2 regions of the Rhizobium changzhiense genome follow, and region 1 is predicted to be linked to the other one. Evidence: riboswitches for the same ligand, from Rfam matches in the RefSeq annotation. Region 1 holds a riboswitch; the other holds the start of a gene.
What was found. Region 1 has a riboswitch for thiamine pyrophosphate ahead of thiM (hydroxyethylthiazole kinase). Riboswitches for the same ligand answer to the same signal wherever they lie in the genome.
Positions count from the first base shown of each region.

Region 2: it holds a riboswitch for thiamine pyrophosphate, as region 1 does, so the genes downstream of both, G9X68_RS24730 (YkoF family thiamine/hydroxymethylpyrimidine-binding protein) here and thiM (hydroxyethylthiazole kinase) in region 1, are expected to answer to the same signal.

Region 1 covers NZ_JABFCQ010000006.1:133,859-137,519, reverse strand. The annotation lists gene G9X68_RS26005 (dipeptide ABC transporter ATP-binding protein) at 1-1,221, shown strand, start outside; TPP riboswitch at 1,381-1,477, shown strand; gene thiM (hydroxyethylthiazole kinase) at 1,528-2,331, shown strand; gene thiE (thiamine phosphate synthase) at 2,328-2,963, shown strand; gene thiD (bifunctional hydroxymethylpyrimidine kinase/phosphomethylpyrimidine kinase) at 2,960-3,661, shown strand, end outside.
Region 2 covers NZ_JABFCQ010000005.1:391,600-395,260, reverse strand. The annotation lists gene G9X68_RS24745 (SDR family NAD(P)-dependent oxidoreductase) at 1-724, opposite strand, end outside; gene soxR (redox-sensitive transcriptional activator SoxR) at 836-1,300, opposite strand; partial or broken gene G9X68_RS24735 (NADPH-dependent FMN reductase) at 1,384-1,958, shown strand; TPP riboswitch at 2,121-2,234, shown strand; gene G9X68_RS24730 (YkoF family thiamine/hydroxymethylpyrimidine-binding protein) at 2,225-2,833, shown strand; gene G9X68_RS24725 (ABC transporter permease) at 2,845-3,651, shown strand; gene G9X68_RS24720 (ABC transporter ATP-binding protein) at 3,648-3,661, shown strand, end outside.

The sequences.
Region 1 (3,661 bases):
TATCCGCACGAGCTTTCCGGCGGCATGCGCCAGCGCGTGATGATCGCCATGGCGCTCTCCTGCCGGCCGAAGGTGCTGATTGCCGACGAGCCGACGACAGCGCTCGACGTCACCGTACAGGCGCAGATCCTCAGGCTGATGCGCGAGTTGAAGCGCGAATTCGGCGCCTCGATCATCCTCATCACCCACGACATGGGCGTCGTCGCCGAAATGGCCGATCGCGTCGTCATCATGCAGAATGGCAGGATCGTCGAGCAAGGAACGGCGCTTGCCGTCTTCCAGAGGCCGAAGGAGGCCTATACCCAGCAATTGCTGGCCGCCGTCCCGCGGCTCGGCGCGCTTGCCGGCACCGACCGTCCGCCGCGCATCACCCAGCGCGCCGTCGAGACACTCCATCCGGACCGCACGCCGGTCCTGAACGTGCGCGACCTCACAGTCACCTACGGCAATGCCGCAAGCCGGTTTTTCAAGGGCAAGCCGCCGGTTGCGGCCGTCGATGGCGTTTCCTTCGATATCCTGCCGGGTGAAACGCTCGGTCTCGTCGGCGAAAGCGGCTCCGGCAAATCGACGACGGGCAAGGCCACCCTCGGTCTCATCCCCTTCAAGGGCAACGTCCTGATCGACGGCCGCAATATCGCCGGCCTCAGCCAGCGCGAGATGCGGCCCGTGCGCCGCTCGGCGCAGATGATCTTCCAGGATCCCTATGCCTCGCTCGACCCGCGCATGGCCGTCGGCAAGGCGATCGGCGAACCGATGATCATCCACGGCATCGGCAACCACAGCGAACGGCAGGACCGCGTCGCCGAACTGCTGCGCCGGGTCGGCCTGACGCCTGATGCGGCGACGCGCTATCCCCACGAATTTTCAGGCGGCCAGCGCCAGCGCATCTGCATCGCCCGGGCGCTCGCGCTGGAGCCGAAGCTGATCGTCGCCGACGAAAGCGTCGCAGCGCTTGACGTCTCCGTCCGCGCCCGGGTGCTCGACCTGCTGCTCGAACTGCAGGAAACGATGGGGCTCGCCTATCTCTTCATCTCCCACGACATGGCGGTGGTCGAGCGCATGTCGCACAACGTCGCCGTCATGCGCGCCGGCCGCATCATCGAAACCGGCACACGGCGGGATATCTTCGAGAATCCAAGGGATGACTACACCCGCGCACTGATCGCCGCGGTTCCAATCCCCGATCCGGAGGTCTACCGTGGCAGGGAAGCGCATGCGTGACTGAAGGACTGAGACATGACTAAAATGTCGCGAAGGAGGATGTCGGCGGCGGCTGGCCAGATCGTCGGCTGATCGCCTTTCTCAAATCGTCGACAATCGTTGCGCCGCGTCGATCATTTTCGGGATGACATCACCTCCGTTCTCTGCGAAAAGAATCGCGATGAGAGACAGGGGCGTTCGTCGACAGACGGGCTGAGAAGCACCCTTCGAACCTGAACCGGATAATGCCGGCGGAGGGAGTCGCTCGGGGCCGCGGCACTGCCCGCACGAACCGCCCCGTGCCCGCCCCCGCCTGAAAGGGGCCATATGCAGACCAGGACCACACCAGGAGCTATGCTGAAGGCGATGCGCGAGAAGCCGCCGCTCGTTCAGTGCATCACCAATTACGTCGCCATGAACATCGCCGCAAATGTGCTGCTTGCCGCCGGCGCCTCCCCCGCCATGGTGCATGCCGCTGAAGAAGCCGGCGAATTCGCCGGGATCGCCAGTGCTGTGACAATCAATATCGGCACGCTGTCGACGCAATGGATCGACGGCATGCAGGCGTCTGCGAAGGCGGCGACATCAGCCGGCAAGCCCTGGGTGCTCGATCCGGTCGCGCATTATGCGACGGCCTTCCGCCGCAATGCGGTCGCCGAACTGCTGGCCCTCAAGCCCACGATCATCCGCGGCAACGCCTCCGAGATCATCGCACTTGCCGGCGGAGAGAGCCGCGGCCAGGGCGTCGACAGCCGCGATCCGGTCGAGCAGGCGGAGGGTTCGGCGCGATGGCTGGCTGAGCGGCAGCGGGCGGTGGTTGCCGTTACCGGCGCGTTGGATTTCGTCACCGACGGCGAGCGGGCCGTGCGCATCGAAGGCGGATCGGCCTTGATGCCTCAGGTCACCGCACTCGGTTGCTCGCTGACCTGCCTCGTCGGCGCCTTTGCCGCGACGGCGCCTGAGGATATCTTCGGCGCGACGGTCGCAGCACTTGCAACCTTCGCCATCGCCGGCGAGGAGGCAGCACTTGGGGCGGCTGGCCCCGGCTCCTTCTCCTGGCGCTTCCTCGATGCGCTGGCCGCGCTCGACGCCGAAACGCTTGACGCCAGGGCAAGGATATCGGCCGCATGAAGGCTTTCGACCTTTCACTCTATCTCGTCCTCGACCCCGATCTCTGTGCCGGGATCGGCATGGTCGAAACCGCGCGCCTTGCCGTTGCCGGCGGTGCGACCATGGTGCAGTTGCGCGACAAACACGCCGGCACCATCAAGATGGTCGAGACCGGCCGCGCCTTGAAACAGGCGCTGAATGGGACCGGCGCCCTCCTCATCGTCAACGATGACGTCGAGGCGGCAATCGCCATCGGCGCGGACGGCCTGCATATCGGCCAGGAAGACATGGATGCGATGAGAGCGCGCGCGATGGTCGGCCCCGAGATGATCCTCGGCCTTTCGGTCGAGAGCGAGGCGCTTGCTAATGCGGTCGATCCTGATCTCGTCGATTACACCGGCGTCGGGCCGGTGTTTGCGACACCGACCAAGGCCGATCACAAGCAGCCGATCGGCTTTGACGGACTTGCAAGGCTGGTAAAGGCCTCGCCAGTGCCATCAGTCGCGATCGGCGGGCTCAAGGCGGATCATGTCGCCCAAGTGTTCGCCGCGGGCGCCCGGGGGCTTGCCGTCGTCTCAGCCATCTGCGGCACGCCCGATCCGGAAGCCGCTACGCGCCGCATCGCTGCAGAAATTCGAAAGGTCCGCGCATGATCCGCAATGTTCTCTCGATCGCCGGCTCCGATCCCTCCGGCGGCGCCGGCATCCAGGCCGATCTCAAGGCCTTTTCCGCCCGCGGCGTCTACGGCATGGCGGTGCTGACCGCGCTGACGGCGCAGAACACGCAAGGCGTCAGCGGCGTGCATCTGGTGCCGCCGCAATTCGTCGCCGATCAGATCAATGCCGTCTTTGCCGACGTGCGCGTCGATGCCGTCAAGATCGGCATGATCGCCAATGCCGGCATCGCCGACGCCGTTGTCGGTGCGCTGACTGACCACCGCGACATTCCGATCGTTATCGACCCGGTCATGATCGCCAAGGGTGGAGCCGCTCTACTGGCGCCTGAAGCGGTCGACGTGCTGACCCGCCGGCTGCTGCCGCTTGCCACACTGCTGACCCCGAACCTGCCCGAAGCCGCCGCCCTGCTGCACCAGCCGGTGGCGACAAACCGCGCTGAGATGGCGGAACAGGCCGAGCGCCTGCGGGCGCTTGGCCCGGCCGCGGTGCTGGTCAAGGGCGGCCATCTCGACAGCGACGAGAGCCCTGACGTGCTTGCCACGGGGGCCGGCCTGCACTGGTTTGAAGCCAAGCGCGTGCCGACCAAGAACACCCACGGCACCGGCTGCACGCTCTCCAGCGCGCTGACGGCCGAGCTCGCCAAGGGCGCTTCGGCGCAGGAGGCCGTCGCCATC
Region 2 (3,661 bases), on a different contig from region 1:
TGTAACCCGAGAGGGCGGGAGCCGCCAGGAACAGATAGGCGGGAGCACAATCCTCCGCCGTGCCGAGCCGCTGCAGGGGGATGGACTTTCTCGTCTGCTCCAGCTTTTCGCGGGAGGAATAGCGCTCATGGAAATCCGTCTCGATCGTTCCTGGCGACACGCAATTGACGCGGATTCCGTCCGGTGCAAGCTCACGGGCAAGCGCCTTGGAATAGGTTGCAACGAAGGCTTTCGAGGCCGAATAGATCGAAGAGCCGGGGCTGCCGCCGGTCAGCGCCGAAATCGAAACCGTGTTGACGATGGCTGCGCCTTCAGCCGCCTTCAATGCCGGCAACAGCGCCCGCGTCAGCGCCACGACCGATGTCTGGTTGAGCCGCACGACCGCCTCATATTCTGCGTCGGTGAGCGTGGCAGCGGGAAAACGGCCAAGCATGGTGCCGGCATTGTTGACGAGCACATCGACCTTATCAAAGAAGGCGAGAGCATCCTCGGCAAATTGCGCTGCCCCACCGACCGCGGAGAAATCGGCATTAAGCAGCAGCGCCCGTCTTTCGGATTCAGCCGTCAGCAGGAAATCCGGCAGGTCGCGTCCCGGCTTGCGCCCGGTATGGACGATCACCTTCGCGCCGCAGTCCAGGAACTGCCGGGCCACTTCAAGGCCGATGCCGCGGCCGGCGCCAGTCACTACGACATTGCGATTTTCGAACAGTCTGGGATGGAACACGAAGCCGTCCTCCTCGCGGACAGTGCCGCCGGTTGTGTCATTCGCCCTTAACATATGAGCGCGCCGACTGAAAGAAAGGCGCGTATCGATCTTTCCTGGTGAGGCCAGGGGTTAGTTTTCGGTCTCCAGAAGCCGCGCGCCCGGCCCTTCCTTGCCGAGCCGGTCGCAGGGATTGCGCAACGGACAGCTTTCGATCGACAGGCAGCCGCAGCCGATGCAGCCGGTCAGACGGTCGCGCAGCAGGCTAAGCCGCCTGATTCGCGCGTCGAGATCATCCTTCCACAGCGCCGACAGCGTCTGCCAATCGGCGACGGTCGGCGTGCGCCCCTGCGGCAGGGACTCGAACGCCGCCTGGATTTCCGAAAGCGGAATGCCGACACGCTGCGCCACCTTGATGATGCCGAGCCGGCGAAGCACATCGCGCCCATAGCGCCGTTGATTGCCGCGGGAGCGGATGCTCGAGATCAGCCCCTTGGTCTCGTAAAAATGCAGCGCCGAGACGGCCAGGCCGCTGCGCTCCGCCACTTCGCCGACCGTCAGGAGCTTGCCGAGCGGCGTTGCCGGAATTGTATCCATTACCTCTTGACCTCAAGATTAGTTGAGGTTTTATAAGCCTTGCTCCAGCAATCGTAAAGCCCAATCGCGAGAAGGAGCGGCGCATGAAAACATCCATCAGGCTGGCGGTGATCTACGGAAGCACAAGAAAGGGCCGCATCTGCGACCGGGTGGTCAAATGGCTGACGCAGGAGCTCGTCCGCTTCCCGCAATTCGATATCGACATCATCGATCCACTGGATTTTGCGCTGCCGCCCGACCGTGACATGGCGCACCCCGAAATCGACAGGCTCGCCGGGCGGCTCGGCATGGCCGACGCCTTCATCATCGTCACGCCGGAATACAATCACAGCTTCAGCGCCGCGTTGAAATCGACCATCGATCTGTTTTTCGAGCCCTGGCAGGGCAAGCCGGTCGCCTTGTTTCCTATGGCGGCATCTCCGGTGGCTTGCGCGCGGTCGAGCAATTACGGCTCGTCTTTGCGGAACTCCATGCCGTCACCGTCCGCGATTCGGTCAGCTTTTCCGCGCCATGGAGCCGCTTCGACGTCGCCGGACGGCTTGACGATCCGAGCGACGCTCTGCACACGCTCGACCGGATGATGGCGCGGCTGGAATGGTGGACGCGGGCGCTCATTGCCGCGCGCGGTGATCATCCCTACGCCGATATCGCCGCTTGAGACGAAGGGCTCCGGTTCCGTTCCCGGCAGGTACGGAACCTTTGGGAACACCCGGGCAGATCCTCCGCCCGGGTGTTTTCCGTCACATCCGGTTCATTCCGGCCGCACGGACGGGATCGCGATTTTGCGGTTGCGGGGAGAAAACCCCGGTGATAGTTTCCGCGCAAATAACAGGGGAGCTCCGTATTGCCGGGGCTGAGATGTGAGGCGCAAGCCTCTGGACCCTTCAAAGCTGATCTGGGTAATGCCAGCGGAGCGAGGTTCAGATGTTCTCAGGCGCACAAGTGTCACTCTATCCGATGTCCGACAATTTCGTCGGCATCATTCTCGATGCCGTCAAGGCGCTGGATCCCTATCGCGACCGGCTGCGCATCGAGATCGACGACATCTCCACACTGCTGGTCGGCCCGCCTGACATTCTCTTCGCCGCCATGCACGATCTTTTCGTCGCCGCCGCAAAAACCGGCGAGCATTGCGTATTGTCCGCTGCTGTTTCACGCGGCTGCCCGGGCGAGCCCGACGACGCCATCTGCGGCAGCAACCCCTCCCTTGGCCAAGCAGAACCGCTTGCCGATCGTATAACAGCCGCACTTGCCGCCGTTGAAACCACCGCCGAGACCGGGCAGCCGACCGCTGCGCAATTCTCGCTCTACGTCATGGGAACCGGCAGCCATATGGACGAGATCTATGGCTGCATCGACTTTCTGAAACGTTCCGGCACCTTCGACCGCGCCAAGAATTTCTGCACCAGGCTTTCTGGCGATGCCGGCGCCGTCTTCGCAACCATTCGCGAGGCCTTCTATCGCTTCGGCGACCCCGACGGGCATGTGACCCTCGACATCACGATGTCTGCCAATAGCCCGACGAAAGCGTGAATCGAACGCCGATGACACCGTCACCACCATTGGTTTCGCGCCTTGCCGCGCTTCGCGCGGCTCTCTACCGGGGAATACCTGCCTTACTCGCCGGCTGCGTCTTCTTGGCAGCATGGGAACTCTATGTCGATCTTTCCGGCATCAAACCTTCCATCCTGCCGGCGCCGTCACGCATCGTCATTCAGGGCTGGCTGAACCGCGAGGCGCTGATATCAAACACCTGGCCGACGCTCGGCGCGACAGTCGGCGGTTTCGCGCTGTCGCTAGCCTTCGCCTTCGTCTCATCGATCCTTATGGATTTCATGCCCTTCATGCGCCGGGCATTGCTGCCGATCTTCATCGCCAGCCAGACCCTGCCGCTGGTGGCGATCGCGCCCCTCGTCGTCCTCTGGTTCGGCTTCGGCCTGTTGCCGAAGGTCCTGCTGGTGGCGCTCGTCACCTTCTTTCCGCTGCTCGTCGCCTTGCTGCAGGGCTATGAATCGACCGACCGCGACATCGCCGAATTGCTGAATTCGATGAAGGCGAGCCGCTGGCGCATTTTCCGCCTGGCCCGGCTTCCCTCCTCGCTGCCCTATTTCTTCGCCGGCCTCAGGATCTCGATCACCTATGCTGTCGTCGGCGCGATCTTTGCCGAATATGCCGGCGCCGCCCGCGGCCTCGGCATTTATATTCTCAACGCCAAGAACAATTTCCGTCCCGATCTCGTGCTCGCCGCCGTCGTCGTCAGCGCCGTGCTGACACTCTGCCTGTTCGGGCTGACGCTGATGATCCAGCGCCTCGTCATGCCTTGGCAACCATCCGGAGAGCGGCGCCGATGAGCGATGCAAT